2 linked regions of the Microbulbifer sp. GL-2 genome follow. The protein of the gene in region 2 interacts with the protein of the main gene of each other region in a pairwise test. Links are inferred from orthologs where the notes say so. Each region holds a gene or a part of one and is shown on either strand. Other genes may lie near its edges. The genes, in order: pheT and secD.

The links.
Region 1: the proteins of secD (region 2) and pheT interact in binary tests that used the Escherichia coli proteins (3 or more experiments, as listed by UniProt). The link is inferred for Microbulbifer sp. GL-2 from one-to-one orthologs.

Annotation. Positions count from the first base shown.
Region 1 is NZ_AP019807.1:4,814,435-4,822,846, forward strand. What follows is about bases 4,822-7,889. They hold pheT (phenylalanine--tRNA ligase subunit beta), read right to left. Parts: upstream 7,510-7,889; coding sequence 5,134-7,509; downstream 4,822-5,133. Other genes in these bases: ihfA (integration host factor subunit alpha), read right to left, coding at 4,822-5,002; pheS (phenylalanine--tRNA ligase subunit alpha), read right to left, coding at 7,606-7,889. Outside these bases: GL2_RS20715 (integrin), read right to left, coding at 1-656; carbon storage regulator CsrA, read right to left, coding at 1,602-1,781; GL2_RS20725 (hypothetical protein), read right to left, coding at 3,292-4,104; GL2_RS20735 (MerR family transcriptional regulator), read right to left, coding at 4,348-4,716; more of ihfA, read right to left, coding at 4,697-4,821; more of pheS, read right to left, coding at 7,890-8,412.
Region 2 is NZ_AP019807.1:252,320-260,605, reverse strand. The notes cover bases 2,745-5,686. They hold secD (protein translocase subunit SecD), read left to right. Parts: upstream 2,745-3,252; coding sequence 3,253-5,121; downstream 5,122-5,686. Other genes in these bases: secF (protein translocase subunit SecF), read left to right, coding at 5,133-5,686; tgt (tRNA guanosine(34) transglycosylase Tgt), read left to right, coding at 2,745-3,047. Outside these bases: tRNA preQ1(34) S-adenosylmethionine ribosyltransferase-isomerase QueA, read left to right, coding at 841-1,914; more of tgt, read left to right, coding at 1,911-2,744; more of secF, read left to right, coding at 5,687-6,134; GL2_RS01130 (hypothetical protein), read right to left, coding at 6,274-6,468; rnt (ribonuclease T), read right to left, coding at 6,619-7,293; pyrC (dihydroorotase), read right to left, coding at 7,388-8,286. UniProt on the Escherichia coli protein: Part of the Sec protein translocase complex. Interacts with the SecYEG preprotein conducting channel. SecDF uses the proton motive force (PMF) to complete protein translocation after the ATP-dependent function of SecA.

The sequences.
Region 1 (8,412 bases), 4.6 Mb from region 2 along the record:
GAATAGCCGAAGTAATCGCCACTATCGGTATTGCTGGCCTTTAAATAGGCCTGCTGAGCCCATCTAGCGTCCACACCTATGCGAGCGAATACATATACAGCGCCAGACTCAGGTGCATCGTTGTTGTTCTGGTCACCATCAATACCTGTGGCATTACTGCTCTCTTCGGGGGCTGCCACAGCAAGGGTTTTGCCGTCCTTACTGAGACTGACTGAATAGCCGAATAAATCCTCTTTATCGGTATTGCTAGCTTTGAAATAACCGATGCTGTCGGCTAACGTACTGTCAACCGTGAGTACCTCAGAGTCAGAACATCCTCCTGTATTACAGGCCTGCAATAAGTATTGAGCGTTGATTCTGGCATAGATTGGCACTTCCAGGGTATAGGTCTCCGTACCTTGAGGGATATCCTCTCCGACTTGGGTAAACCCGGAAACACCATCAGAATTTTCCTGGAGCCGGTAGTAACTGGCCCCCTCTACCTCGTCCCAAGTAAATTCGAAGAGTTTGACAGCTTGGAAGCTCAAGCTGACATTCTGAGGCTGAGCTGGCACGGTAACGACGTTGTTACCGCTATCCGAGCCAGAACTACCACCGCCACAGGCGGCAAGCAGAAACAAAAAGATAGCGAAGACATAGATTGTCGTGTTTTTCATTTTTGAATGTGGGTATTTGGATTGCGAAAAGCCGTTTAGATAACGACTGCACATCCCGGTGCGAAGTGAGGGCGGGATTATGCCTAAAGATGAAATATACGCCAAGCAGAGACTGTAACTAATGTGGAGGCAGGCTTTCCAGAGGTTGAATTTGTATCTGCAGGAAAGAGGATAGTCCCGTAGCGCAAGATTGATTGGGGGGCTCAACATCATTAATCGACTAACTAGTCACGGTAAGAAATGAAGTGCAATCCCGCTCTAGCCAATTGTTTTTGATAGTATGTTTTTTGTGCTATTTGACTGCTAGAAAAGGAAAAGGCCCCGAGCTCGGGAGCTTGGAGCCTTTTTGCCGCTTAGGGAATTAATACATCAAGATGCATGGCATCGGTGCCCTTATGCGGCCAGTTTTAAATGATTGCTCCTCGCCAGGGTAGTTCGGAGCAGAAAACACCAAACGGTGGCCAGAGGCCTACTTTTTAGCTAGACCACTTTCTCGGACTGGCTGAATGGATTGGCCGCCAACTCAGCACATAAAAGCTAGAGAGCATTGATGAGCATATTCCTCCATCATCGAATGGCTAGGTATCTAGGCAAGGAGTGGGCTTCTTTAGCGCAGCCCTGAAAGCCGCTTTAAGCAGCTGATGGGCTCGATATATTGGTGCGGCAGGATCTGTGTATAGTAAAACAAGCAATTAGTACGTATATGTAGGACTAACAAGACTTGCTTACCCCCTCATCCAGTCGACTAAGAGGATCTGCTTATTAAACCCCTCCAAGACACCTGTATGTCCGCACCGAATTTGCCACCTGATTACCTTTGATACCCAAAAAGTATTCGAACCAGGGGGCGTATACCGCCTACCCAACAAAGGTATAACGATTCTATTTGGAATTCCGTTTTATTGATCATTGGGTACCCAGAACTGCCCCACCCTTTCGACATATTTAGGCCCGCACTTTCCGCTCCTTTCTGATCCGCAGATAAATTTCTTCACGGTGAATGGGCAGTGACTTGGGGGCGCTAATGCCTATCTTCACTTGATTACCTTTAACCTCAAGCACTGTGACTGAGACATTTGCTCCGATCCTTAAGTTTTCACCTGTCCGTCGCTTTAAGATCAACATACTTATTTCCTTCTATCGTCAAAGTTTGGGCGCTTCCGGGATGGGAAATCTAGGTTTTAACGTTTAAAGGAAGGGGTGGTGCGCGGGGGCGGTAGGCAGAGAAGAGGAAAAGGCGGGCGCTAGGCTTCCAGAGCTTGGGAACAGGCCCCAAGCTGCTGAATGTACTCGACTTTATTGAAGACGAGCGGGTTTCTAGCGTACTATGCATATAGCCACTTTGATAGTCTACGTATCAATTTGGTTAGCTGACCCCGGGTGTTCCTAGCACCTTGGGTCAGCGCCTTTTACTTACTCTTACGTCACGCTACCGTTCTCCTTTGAGGGGATGGGTCTTTTAGAAAATTCTCGGTTCTATCGAATCTTTAAAAATCCTTTAAACTTCTGAGGCGTTTTAAATTGGCTCGCTCAATCTCAGCCAAAATACCAAAAATATCTATCGATTTTACGCAGCTTTGAGATTGAAACAAACCGAATAAATTCCAATAGGATTATTTTCGCGCCTATATTTTTTATATTTCCGCCCAGGGAAACTTCAGTCAACAATTGCCAGCTTCAATTTATATTGGAATTTCCTACATGCTTTCCCGAAAAGATTAAAGATATAATTTCGTTTGTCAGCGGTAAGCGTTTGAATATGCCGAAAGGGCTACCTTTTTAGCTAGATCACTATTTCGAGCAGGCGGGCTGGAGTGGCCGGTTTTAGACCCCAGAAAATGGTGTTGTATTACCGAAAGCATGAACCCTATCCTAGAGCGGCTCAGTATCTCACCCAATCAGTGACAATTTCTCAACCGGAATTTTGAAAGTCGCCTTAAAGGATTGGTGGGATCAGTAGGGGCCGTGCAACAAGCTTGTAGACAGTTCAATAAACATTGTGTATACGGCATAGGCGATTGCCGGCGCTTCTTCTCAGCCACTCCTTGCTAATCGAGCCCTACTAGAAGTCCTCATTAGTACGATTGTCTTTTTTATCCAAAATTTCGTTACCCAAAGCCTGAACACAAATTCCCAACATTTCACCTCCCTTACATCTGAATCAGATAGAAAGAACCCACAGAAACGATGCTTGAAGCGTAACTGGCACCCTCCTCTAATCTTTGGGTGTCTAGGAGCGAAATAAACTCCCTCTAACCATAAAAATGATCCTAAGGCTCATGAATAAGAAAATCCTGACTGAGACCTGCGTATGCCTTTTACCTTATATCCAGTCCTTACAAGTAGTCATTCCACAGAAACTTCATGTAACGCAATTGATATTCCTATCTAAACCAACCAAAAAAATAAAGACCCCCTATGGCATAGCAGGTCTTCATAGAACAGATAAATTCTCCTTCTTTAATAACTTGATGCCAGTAGCAGTTTGACCAATTCAAAAATCAAAAACTCTCTAACGAAACCAGAACAAATAATCCCTCAAGGCAAACTAAAAAATAGAATTTTATTAACAAAATTTAACGCCAAACATGACATTAAATATCGCACTCAAAACCCTAAATTCACTTTTACGCAGTCACTTGTAATAAGTATAGGCTTTTAGGATAAACTTCTTATCAGGCGTTAGCGAAATAAAACCCAACGCTCCATCATGCCTATATATTATTCCGCCCTTAAAGACCTGTATCTCTTTTTTATCAATTGTATTTAGCAATACAGTCTTTAAGATTTCTTCCACATATAACTTAGTCCACACATCAGATGAGGAAGATTTGCACCCTTCAACATATTGTAATTCCGATAAATATATATTGAGCTGATCTTTGAACGTTCTATTTTTTACAAACTCTTGATATTTAATACCTTCCTCTTCAGACACGCTAGAGATAAGGTCAGCAATTACTAGATAATGTTCATTCTCATACGGAATAAGCATTACCTCTGTAATACTTTTTTTAAAATTGAGCTTAATCCCATTAAAATTTCCCAGATCCATTTCACTCTTTGAGTCCAACTGAGTGTCGAAAATAGGGACATCTAAAGCCTTGTAGTTTACAACATCTAATTTTGAGTAACTCTCAAAAGTTCCCTCTTGATTTAGCCAATCTATGCTATCAACCAGATTTGCATTAAAATCCTGAGCTTCCTTACACATACTAATAAGCTTTTCGGATTCTGAAGTCCAACCCAATTGCCCCAGAAACAAACACAAAAAAGCAACAATAAATATTATTCGTAATTTCGTACCAACCTCAGTAACATAACCCACTGCCTCCCAAAGCATTTGCCTTTTCCCCGATGCCTCTATTTTTTTATAAGCCAAATTTCTAAACCATCTCTTTAACTGGCTAACCTCCCACTCCGGCAAACCAACTTTAATTCCAGCCACAAAAAAACCCGCTAAAAAGCGGGTTTCTTGGCCGTTGCTATGCAACGATATATATGGTCGGAGCGGCCGGATTTGAACCGACGACCACCACACCCCCAGTGTGGTGCGCTACCAGGCTGCGCTACGCTCCGATTTTGAAAAATCGCTCACTTCGCTAAGTGATTGATTTTTAAAGACATCGTGTTCCGATGTGGCGTGAATCATACCGGACTAGCAGTGGATTGCAAGCCCGGATTAGTGATTTTAGAAATTATTTTCCCCTTCCAGCAGGGCCACCACATCGTTCAATTCCGCGATCACTTCCGGCAGTACCTGCTGTAGTTGTACCACCTCTGCCCGCTCGCTACCTGTCTCTATCTGCAGGCGGGCCCCACCAATGGTATAGCCCTCTTCGTACAGGAGCGCACGAATCTGGCGGATCATGATGACATCCTGGTGTTGGTAATATCGGCGATTACCACGGCGTTTTACAGGCTTCAGCTGAGGGAATTCCTGTTCCCAGTAACGCAGGACATGGGGTTTAACGGCGCATAATTCACTCACTTCACCAATGGTGAAATAACGCTTTCCAGGAATTGCAGGTAGCTGAGCGTTATTGCTCGGTTCCAGCATATTCTTCTACTCGTGCCTTGAGTTTTTGCCCTGGTTTGAAGGTAACTACCCTGCGGGCTGAGATGGGAATTTCTTCACCGGTTTTGGGGTTACGGCCTGGCCGCTGGCTTTTGTCGCGCAGGTCGAAGTTACCAAAGCCCGAGAGCTTTACCTGCTCGTTGTTTTCCAGCGCATTGCGGATTTCCTCGAAGAAATATTCGACGATCTCTTTTGCTTCACGTTTATTGAAGCCCAGCTCCTCGTACAACTTCTCGGCGAGCCCGGCCTTGGTCAGTGCCTCTGTCATTGGATCCTACCAATTGATTCAGAGGCGTCGACTCCAGATCGGAAAGCGGCCCTAACCGCGGCGGCTTTCAACCCGGTAGCAGACGCTCTCGGGGTGCAATTCAGCCTGCACCCTGAGAGCATCATGCTCGGTTAGCGCAGGCTAGCGTTATATTTTTCTTCTAGTTTTCCGACCACCGCATCCATAGCGGCATTGATTTCGTCGTCATTAAGGGTGCGCGACGAATGCTGAAAGGTCAACCCCAAAGCGACACTTTTTCTATTTAAATCAATGCCTTTGCCCTGGTAGACATCAAATATTTTGAGGTCGGTCAAGGTTTCGCCGGCTACTTCGACGGCGGTTTCCACCAAGCTGGCGGCAGGAACATCGGCATCGATCAGTAAAGCCAGGTCGCGACGTACTTCCGGGAACTTGGATAGCGGGCGGAATGCAGGCACTTTACCCTCTCCAATCGCTTCCAGGCCCAGCTCAAATACGAAGGCGGTCTTGGACAGATCCAGCTTCTTCTGCAACTGCGGGTGCAGAGCGCCGATGATCCCTACTTCGCGGTCGCCACGCATGATCTTGGCGGTTTGGCCTGGGTGCAGTGCGGGGTGCTGGCCGGCAACAAAGCGGAACTCATTGGCGGCGCCAGTGCGTGCCAGCAGGGCTTCCACGTCAGCTTTCACATCGTAGAAATCCACACTGTCTTTACTGCCCGTCCAGTTCTCTGCATAACGGTTGCCATAAGCCAGGCCCGCGATCATCTGCTCCTGGTGCAGCTCGGCGCCAGGTACAAAACGCAGGCCGGTTTCAAACAGGCGCACACGGTTCTGCTGGCGGTTGAGGTTGTATTGCAGTGCTTTACAGAGGCCTGGCAGCAGGGTGGTACGCATAACCGCCAGTTCGGCGCTGATCGGGTTTTGCAGGGCTACCGGGTCGGCTTCCGGGTCGAACAGTACGGCGTTGTCGCTATCGATAAAGCTGAAGGTAATCGCTTCGTAGTAGCCGCGGCTCAGCAGGGTTTGCTCGAGGTTGTCCTGGGTAACCATGCTCTCTGGGCGCGGGGCAATTTCCAGTTCGGCAGTAAAGCTTTCGCTGGGGATACGGTTGTAGCCGTACACACGGGCCAGCTCTTCCAGCAGATCTGCTTCGATGGCGATATCGAAACGGAAGCTGGGTGCGAGGAAGGTCCAGCCCTCTTCATTCTGATCGATCTTTTCCAGTCCCAGGCGGGTGAGGATGTCGACGATTTCATCATCGGCCAGCTGAATACCCAGGCCCTGCTCTACCCGCGCGCGGCGCAGGGTGATATGGCGCTCGGCGGGCATGGTTTCAGTCAGCTCGCGCAGATGTACTGGGCCGGGCTCGCCGCCGACAATATCCAGCAGCAGCTGGGTAGCGCGCTCAACCGCTTTCTCTTGCAGGTGGTAGTCCACGCCGCGCTCAAAGCGGTGGGAGGAATCAGTGTGCAGGCCGTAGGAGCGGGCCTTGCCGGCAATCGCCAGCGGATTGAAGAAGGCGCTCTCCAGGAAAATGTGCTGGGTACCTTCGGTAACAGCGGAATCCAGGCCACCCATAATACCGGCCATCGCCAGGGGCTTTTCTTCGTCGGCAATAACCAGGGTGCCTTCCTGCAGTTTTACTTCCTGGCCGTCCAGCAGAGTCAGCTCTTCACCGTGCTCAGCCATACGCACTTTGATACCGCCGGAGAGTTTCTCCAGATCAAAGGCGTGCATGGGTTGGCCGAGTTCCAGCAGAACGTAGTTGGTGACATCCACTACCGGGTCGATGCTGCGCAGGCCGCTGCGGCGTAGGCGCTCCTGCATCCACAGGGGCGTCTGGGCTTTGATATCGATATTGCGAATTATCCGGCCTACGTAGCGTGGGCAGGCAGATTCCGCCAGCAGGGATACCGGCAGACTTTCTTCAATCTGCTGGGGTACCGGGGCAATTTCAGGGCCTTGAACGGCGCAGCGGTTCAGCACGCCCACTTCGCGGGCAATACCGGCAACACCGAGACAATCGGAACGGTTCGGGGTGAGATCCACTTCGATGGTCTCATCATCCAACTGCAGGTATTCACGCAGGTCGGTACCGGTAGGTGCGTCTTCCGGCAACTCCCAGATACCATCGTTGTCTTCGCCCAGCTCCAATTCGGTTTGCGCGCAGAGCATGCCAAAGCTCTCTACACCGCGCAGCTTGGCTTTCTTAATCTTAAAATCACCCGGCAGTTTGGCACCTACCAGGGCAAAAGGAATTTTGATACCCACACGCGCGTTGGGAGCACCGCACACCACTTGCATTTCACCTTCAGGGTGACCGGCTACTTTACAGATGCGCAGCTTGTCTGCATCGGGGTGTTGTTCACAGGCAACAATCTCACCGACAACCACCCCGGAAAAATCACCCGCTACTTTTTCTATGCCATCCACTTCCAGACCGGCCATGGTGATTTGATCGGCCAGTTCCTGTGTGGTGAGTTCCGGGCTTACCCATTCCCGCAACCAGGAGTTGCTGATTTTCATAGTTGATCTCTTTCTGTATTCCGTCAGCGCAGCTCTGTGCGCATTTCACCTGGGGCTCTTATTTCACCTCGCAGGCCTACACAATTCGATTTTGGCTTAGAACTGTTTCAAGAAGCGCAGATCGTTATCGAAGAACAAGCGCAGGTCGTTAACGCCGTAGCGCAGCATGGCGAGGCGCTCGATACCAATACCGAAGGCAAAGCCGGAGTATTTTTCACTGTCGATATCACAGGCGGCAAATACGTTCGGATGCACCATGCCGCAGCCGAGAATCTCCAGCCAGCCGGTGCCGGAACACACGCGACAGCCTTCACCACCACAGGCGGTGCACTGGATATCCGCTTCTGCAGAAGGCTCGGTGAACGGGAAGTAAGACGGACGGAAACGCACCGGTACTTCCGCTTCGAAGAAGGCGCGCAGGAACTGGTCGATGGTGCCTTTCAGGTGGGCGAAGCTGATGTTCTCACCGATTACCAGGCCTTCAACCTGGTGGAACATAGGCGAGTGGGTGACATCGGAGTCACAACGGTATACTCGGCCCGGGCAAATAATACGCAGCGGCGGAGACTTTTTCTCCATGGTGCGGATCTGCACTGAGGAGGTGTGGGTTCTCAGTACGGTGGTCGGGTCCACATAAAAAGTGTCGTGCATCGCGCGTGCCGGGTGGTGCGCGGGAATATTCAGGGCTTCGAAGTTGTAGTAGTCCTGTTCGACTTCCGGGCCGTTCTCAACCGAAAAGCCGATACCCGCGAAAAAATCTTCTACGCGCTTTAAGGTGCGGGTGATAGGGTGAGCATTGCCCTGCTCTTCACCGCGCCCCGGTAAAGTAACATCTATGGTCTCTTCGGCCAATTTCGCGTTGATGGCCGCCTGCTCGAGCATAGTGCGTCGCGCGTTAATTTT
Region 2 (8,286 bases):
AATTGCTTATGGTACGAAAGTGCCGCTACGCATGTAGAGCGGTGTTCCAGCTCAGACTCAGATATTGTGATGCTTTTTGGGAGGCTTGCGAAGCCCTTAATGGCTGAGAGGTACTAGTTCAGGGGAGGGGATATGAGGGGGCAGTCTTTTTCATTTTCGTTCATTCCTGATTGGCGGAGGTAGGGAGAGCTGGGATGGCAGAATCCCCTTAGAAATAGTGGATTTTCTTGTGGTCTCAGCCCACTTCGGTTGTTTTTTGATCTCTCAAAACGGCCGCCAGTCACTCCTCCCCACGCCTGCCGATTTTGGGCGCTCTTTTAGTTGATGAAATGAGACTGGGGGCCTTGGCTTGAGCTGGTACGGGGTTTGGGAAAGAACTGGATTTCACTCTTTGAAGAGTTGTGAAGAGAAGTGAAAGGAAATTGCACAGCCGGAAGGCTTGTAGGGTAGCGAAGTGTCAACGTGATTTTGCGTTGACACTTTGGCGCTAAAACCAACAAAAAAGTCTTTTACAAAGTTGTCTACGCAGAAATGAAAAACCCGCGAAAGCTATGGCTGACGCGGGTTTGAGAGATGGTACCAGAGGCCGGACTCGAACCGGCACGCTTTTAAAGGCGGGGGATTTTGAATCCCCTGTGTCTACCAATTTCACCACTCTGGCACTTTCGCTGCTCGACCTTGGGGTCGGTGCGAAGAGGGCGTGATTATAGCAATGCTTTGGCCGGGGTCAACCAGTGATTTCAATGACTTACAGCATTTTCTGTCGCGCCAGTTAACAGCTCCTAAAATTTCCTATAACCTTCGCGACCTCTCCATTAGTTTCTAGATTTCCAGGATTCCATGCAGCGTCAGGACTTTGACTTTCATCTGCCCGATGAGCTGATCGCCCGCGCGCCTACTGAAGAGCGCCGCGGCAGCCGTCTTTTGTGTCTGGATGGGCCCAGCGGGGCCATTACACATCGGCAGTTTCCAGATATTCTCGACCAGGTACAGGCAGGTGACCTGATAGTCTTTAACGATACCCGGGTGATTCCGGCACGTTTGTTCGCGCAGAAGGAGACTGGCGGTAAGTTGGAAATCCTGGTGGAGCGGGTGCTCAATGAGACAGATATCTGGGCCCATGTGCGCTCCAGTAAGTCTCCTAAGCCCGGTTCCAGCATCGTTCTTGAAGACGGCACCCGTATAGAGGTTACTGGCAGGAAGGATGCGCTGTTTGAGCTGTCCTTCCCAAAAGAAGAGGGTGTGCTGGCGATTTTGGATCGCCTCGGCCATATGCCGCTGCCTCCTTATATTGATCGCGAAGACGATGCCAGCGATCGGGAGCGCTACCAAACCGTATACGGCCGTAATGCCGGTGCTGTGGCGGCGCCGACGGCGGGGCTGCACTTTGATGATGAGATGATCGGTGCGTTGCGGGATAAAGGTGTCGAGGTTGTCTTCGTGACCCTGCATGTGGGTGCCGGTACTTTCCAGCCGGTACGCGTGGACAATATTTATGAGCACCAGATGCACAGCGAAGTGCTAGATGTCTCCCAGGAAGTGGTGGATGCGGTAGCCGCTTGCCGCGCTCGCAATGGCAGCGTGATTGCGGTGGGTACCACCAGTGTGCGCGCGCTGGAGAGCGCGGCGCGCGGTGGTGAGTTGCAGACCACGGTGGGGGAGACAGATATCTTTATTTACCCCGGTTATGAATTCCAGGTTGTGGATAAGTTGGTCACCAACTTCCATCTGCCGGAATCCACCTTATTGATGCTGGTGAGCGCCTTCGCGGGGTACCAGCATACGATGGCCGCTTATAAGGCCGCAGTTGAGGAGCGCTATCGCTTCTTTAGTTACGGCGATGCGATGTTTATTACCCGCGATCCCAATGCCAAAAAAGAAGAAGTAGCACCAACGAAAGGAGATACCCAGTGAGCCGCGAAAGTTTTATGCAGTTTGAAGTGGATACCACTGATGGCAAGGCCCGTCGTGGCCGCTTGCGTTTCCCTCGCGGTGTGGTGGAAACCCCGGCGTTTATGCCGGTGGGCACTTACGGCACCGTGAAAGGCATGTTGCCGAGGGATATCGAAGGGATCGGTGCACAGATTATTCTGGGTAACACCTTCCACCTGATGCTGCGCCCGGGTACCGAAGTGGTGAAAGCCCATGGCGACCTGCACGACTTCACTCAATGGTCTGGCCCTATCCTCACCGACTCCGGCGGTTTCCAGGTATTTAGCCTGGGTGAATTGCGCAAAATTACGGAAGAGGGTGTTTCTTTCCGCTCGCCGATCGATGGCAGCCCGGTATTCCTGGACCCGGAAGAATCCATGCGTGTTCAGCGCGACCTGGGTTCGGATATCGTGATGATCTTCGATGAGTGCACCCCATATCCGGCCACTACCGATGAAGCTCGCAAATCTATGGAGCTGTCCCTGCGCTGGGCGGAACGTTCCAAAAAGGCCCACGGTGATAGTCCTTCGGCACTGTTCGGTATTGTGCAGGGCGGTATGTTCCCGGAATTGCGCGATGTGTCCTTGCGCGGCCTCACTGAGATTGGTTTCGATGGTTATGCCATTGGCGGTCTGTCGGTGGGTGAGCCGAAAGACGAGATGATCAAGGTATTGGATCACCTGGCGCACAAGATGCCGGAGGACAAACCACGCTACCTAATGGGTGTGGGCAAGCCGGAAGATATTGTCGAGGCGGTGCGTCGCGGTGTGGATATGTTCGATTGCGTAATGCCCACGCGGAATGCGCGCAACGGCCACCTGTTTACCTTTGAAGGTGTGGTGAAAATCCGCAATGCTAAGCATCGCCACGATACGGGTCCGCTGGAAAAAGAGTGCGATTGCTACACCTGCGAGAACTTCTCCCGTGCCTACCTGCATCACCTGGATCGCTGTGGTGAAATTCTCGGTGCGCAGCTGAATACGATTCACAATTTGCGCCACTACCAGCGCCTGATGCAAAAGCTGCGAGATGCCATTGCCGCCAATGAACTGGAGGCTTATGTCGCGGAGTTCTACCGTGGTCTTGGCCGCGAGGTTCCGGCGCTGGAGGCCTGATAAGGCGTCGCTTTTACCCTGTCGGGGGTGCTGCTGGTCTCATTGCAGCACCCCTGTAATTTGTCCGTTCCCCCGATCCCCGTATAATCAGCCCCACTTTTGTCGGCGGCTGTGCACCTTGCAATCTGTCCACTGCGCCCACATATCCAGGCAAATTGCCATGATTTACCGGCCCTCGGGGTCACACTAGAACAATGAGAACAGCATGAATCGCTACCCGATCTGGAAGTACTTTCTGATTCTCGCGGTTGTGGCCTTTGGCCTGATCTACGCCGCGCCAAATCTCTTCAAGCCGGACCCTGCCGTGCAGATTTCCGGGCAGTCCAGTGCCATGGCTTTGGGGGAAGATGCCCTCACCAAGGCGCGTAAAGCTCTGGATGAAGCGGGTATTGCGCACTTTGGTGGAGAGGTGGGCGACAAGGCGATTTTGATTCGCCTTGAGTCCCAGGATGAGCAGCTGCCAGCCAAGCGTGCGATTCAGGAAGCCTTGGGGCACAGTGATTACGTGGTTGCCCTTAACCTGGCCTCCACCACGCCCCAGTGGTTGAGCGATATCGGCGCCAGCCCGATGAAGCTCGGTTTGGACCTGGCCGGTGGTGTGCACTTCCTGATGGAAGTGGATACCAACACCATCGTCAAAAACAATATGGAAAGCTACGCGCAGGACGTGAAAACCAAACTGCGTGCTGCCAAGGCTCGATACCGCAGTGTTGACCTGATTGACGACCGTGAAATTGTGGCGCGCTTCCGTAGCGATGAGCTGCGCAACCTGGCGCTTTCCACCATGCGCAAGGAGTATCCACAGTTACAGCTGCGCGAATCTGGAAGTGGCGAAAACCTGGAGATCCGCGCCACCCTGTCTGAGCAGGAAATTAAGGATCTGGAGGACTACGCCGTATCCCAGAACCTCACTACCCTGCGCAACCGGGTGAATGAGCTGGGCGTGGCCGAGCCTATCGTGCAGCGCCAGGGTCGCAACCGCATCGTAGTGGAACTGCCCGGTGTACAGGATACCGCTGAAGCGAAACGGATTATTGGTAAGACTGCCAACCTTGAATTCCGTATGGAGGCCCGCCCCGATGAGCTGGTCACCAATAAAGAGTACTTCGAGTACCGCAACGAGGAAAAGCAGCAGATGTATGGCGGCGCCTGGTTAGAGCGCAAGATCATTATCAAAGGTGACAGTGTTACCAATGCCCGTGTCGGCTATGACGAGAGCGGCTTCCCCCAGGTGAATATCACCCTCGATTCCCGCGGTGGTGAATTGATGCACCGCGCGACCTGGAAGAATGTGGGGCGCCGTATGGGTACCCTGTTTATCGAAACCCGCTTCACCCCGCAGACCCGGATTGATGCGGAAGGCAATGAGGTTGTCGAGCAGGTCAGGACCGAAGACAAGAAGATCATCAGTCTGGCCACCGTACAGAGTGCGCTCGGTAAGCAGTTCCGTACTACCGGCCTGGACAGCCCGGCAGAAGCCCAGGAGATGGCCCTGTTGCTGCGCGCCGGTGCCTTGGCGGCTCCCATGTACTTTGTGGAAGAGCGTGTGATTGGTCCATCTCTGGGGGCTGATAACATCAAGGTTGGGGTGCAGTCAGTTCAGATCGGCCTGTTGGCGGTGCTTATCTGTATGCTGATTTCCTACCGTGTATTTGGCCTAGCTGCGAACCTGGCGCTGGCGGTTAACCTGATCCTACTGGTGGCGGTGATGTCGATCCTCGGCGCTACCCTGACGCTTCCGGGTATTGCCGGTATTGTTTTGACAGTGGGTATGGCGGTGGATGCCAATGTGCTTATCTTCTCGCGAATACGGGAGGAGCTCAGGAATGGCATGCCGCCACAATCGGCGATTACCGCCGGTTTTGATAATGCCTACAGCACTATCGTGGATGCCAATATTACTACCCTGATTGTGGCTGTGATTCTTTACTCAATTGGCTCAGGCCCGGTACAGGGCTTCGCGGTAACCCTGTCTATCGGCATTCTTACCTCCATGTTCAGTGCCATCATGGGCACACGGGCAATTATTAACTTGTTCTACGGCGGTCGCCGTGTGCAGAAACTCTGGATTTAAGGGGACTGGCCATGATTGAGACCAAAGTGGAAAACGGTAAGATCACCGAGTACATGGGCAAGCGCGTTTATGACTTTATGCGCTGGCGCAAAATTGCCGCGGTAATTTCGGTTGTCCTGGTGCTGGTATCGATAGGTATTCTGGCGGCCAAGGGCTTGAAGTTCGGCCTGGATTTTACCGGTGGTACCCAGGTTGAAGTGGGTTATGAGGTTGCGCCGTTCATTACCGATGTGCGCGACCAGCTGGAAAATGCCGGCTATGACGGTGCCACAGTGGTGAATTACGGCTCCGATACCGAGCTGATGATCAAGTTGCCCCCTGAGGTGACCGAAGAGGAAACCCAGATCAGTGCCACTGACCAGGAAGCCGTAACTCCGATCGGCGATAAAGTGGTAGATGTGCTGCGTGCGGGCAGCGATGGTACTGTCACCCTGCGCCGTGTAGAAATGGTGGGGCCACAAGTTGGTGCTGAGCTGCGCGATGATGGCGGCCTGGGCATGCTGGTGGCACTGGCTCTGGTGATGATCTACGTAGCCCTGCGCTTCCAGTACAAGTTCTCCTTTGGCGCGGTTGCGGCATTGGGGCACGATGTCATTATTGTGCTGGGCTTCTTTGCCTTGATGGGGTTGGACTTCGATCTAACCGTGCTGGCTGCGGTGCTGGCAGTGATCGGTTACTCACTGAACGACACCATCGTGGTATCCGACCGTATCCGCGAGAACTTCCGCAAAGTACGCAAGGCTGAGTCTGAGGAGATTATCAATATCTCTATCAGTCAGACCCTGGGTCGTACCTTCATGACCTCTTTTACTACCTTGCTGGTGCTATGGGCATTGCAGTTCTTCGGCGGGGAGCTGATCCATAACTTCTCCCTGGCGTTGATTGTCGGCGTGGTTGTGGGTACTTACTCTTCTGTGTACGTAGCTGCGAACGTGCTGATGGGGCTGAAGATCTCCAAGGAAGATCTGATGCCACCAGTGAAGGAAGGTGCTGAGTTGGAGGAGATGCCCTGATTCAGGCCTGACCTTAAAGTCAAAAGGCCGCTTCGTGCGGCCTTTTTTGATGACCCCGGTTGCGATGCTTACAGACGGTAGGTGTTGGAACCGGGGTTTTTCAGTTGTGAGGCAGGTGGCAGAACTGTACAGCCCGGAATTAGCTTCGGGGCTTCTTGCCCAGGGTAATATGCTTGGGCCCGGAGGTATTGGTCTGGCCGCTGACTCCCTTGGGGATCTGCTCGATCTCTCCGCCCTTTGCCAGAAAAGCCTGCACCTGCGCGTCAATACTCTGGCTAGTCTCTAGGGGAGTAGGCTGCTTGCGACTGGAAGACGAGGATGCTTTTTTGGCCACGATAACTGTCCGGTTTTTTGTGTAGGCCAGTCATCATACAGGGTTTTGCACAAAAAATCACCCAAACGCTTAAGCGCTGCACACAGCGTACAGTTTGCCGTCGGGTGTGACGGCAAAGTTGTCGTGAAAAGGTAATCTGACTCGCGGGTGCTATTCCGCTTCCTGCTCCGCAGTCGCTTCGATGGCCAGCGGCCAGCCGCCCATCTCCCGCCACTTATTGACGATTCCACAGAACAGGGTTGCGGTTTTCTCTGCATCGTACTCGGCGGAGTGAGCGCAGCTGTTATCAAACTCAATACCGGCTACCTGGCAGGCTTTGGCCAGCACCGTTTGACCGTAGGCAAGCCCGGCAAGGCTGGCTGTATCGAAGCAGGAAAAGGGGTGAAAGGGGTTGCGCTTAATCCCGGTCCGCTCAACCACTGCGTTGACAAAGCCCAAATCAAAATGGGCATTGTGGGCAACCACAATGGCGCGGGTGCAGCTGTGTTTTTTTACTGCGCTGCGGATTTTGCGGAACAGTTCGGGCAGGGCGATTTCTTCCGGCCATGCCTCACGATCGGGGGACTCCAGATCAATGCCAATAAAGTCCAGGGCCGACTGCTCCACGTTGGCGCCCTCGAAGGGTTCCAGGTGAAAGCTGTGGGTCTCAAAGGGGAAGAGGTTGCCTTCCTCATCCATATCCAGGATAACCGCCGAAATCTCCAGCAGGGCATCGGTGCGCGCATTAAAGCCGCCGGTTTCCAGGTCGATAACAACCGGCAGGAAGCCGCGAAACCGCTGGGCGAGGGGGCTTTTGGGTCCTGTTGGTTCTTCCGCGGGAGTCACTTTGGGTCCTTGTAAATCTCAGTTGTGTCGGGTGTCTGTATCCGGCGGGGCTGGGTATCAGCGGGCTCTGGGCCCGCGAAGGCTCAAGCCGGAATTATACGAGTTTCCAGTTCAGGGTTTCACCGGCAGCCAGGGGGATCAGTTTTTCACCCCCCATAGCCAAACTTTCCGGTAAGTCCCAAGGCTGCTTCACCAGGGTAATGGTGCCTTCATTGCGGGGCAGGCCGTAAAAGTCAGGGCCGAAATTACTGGCAAAGCCTTCGAGCTTATCCAGTTTGCCCTCGCGCTCAAACGCCTCCGCGTACAGTTCGATAGCGGAGTAGGCGGTATAGCAACCGGCACAGCCGCACTCGTGCTCTTTTTTGTGGTGCGCGTGAGGAGCCGAATCGGTGCCGAGGAAAAACTTCGGGCTACCGCTGGTGGCCGCCTCTATCAATGCCGATTGGTGCTCGCCGCGCTTTAGGATTGGCAGGCAGTAGAAGTGCGGACGAATGCCGCCAACCAGCATGTGGTTGCGGTTATATAACAGGTGGTGGGCGGTAATCGTCGCCGCAACACCTTCACGGGCATTTTTAACAAACTCTACGGCATTTGACGTAGTGATGTGCTCAAGCACTATTTTAAGTGTGGGAAAATCGTCTACCAGGCGTGATAGGGTTTTCTCAATAAAAACATGTTCGCGGTCGAAAATATCGATATCACTGGTGGTTACTTCCCCGTGCAGCAGCAGCTTCATGCCGCAGGCCTGCATTTCCTCCAGGGCGGGGTAAATATTGGTGATATCGGTGACCCCGGAATCGGAGTTGGTGGTCGCGCCGGCTGGGTACAATTTGGCTGCGATCACACCGGAGGCGTGGGCCTGACGGATGACTTCGGCATCGGTCTTATCGGTCAGGTAAATGACCATCAGCGGCTCAAAAACGCAGCCGGTTGGAATCTGCGCACGGATGCGCTCGCGATAGGCCTGGGCCATGTCGGCGTTGGTGACAGGTG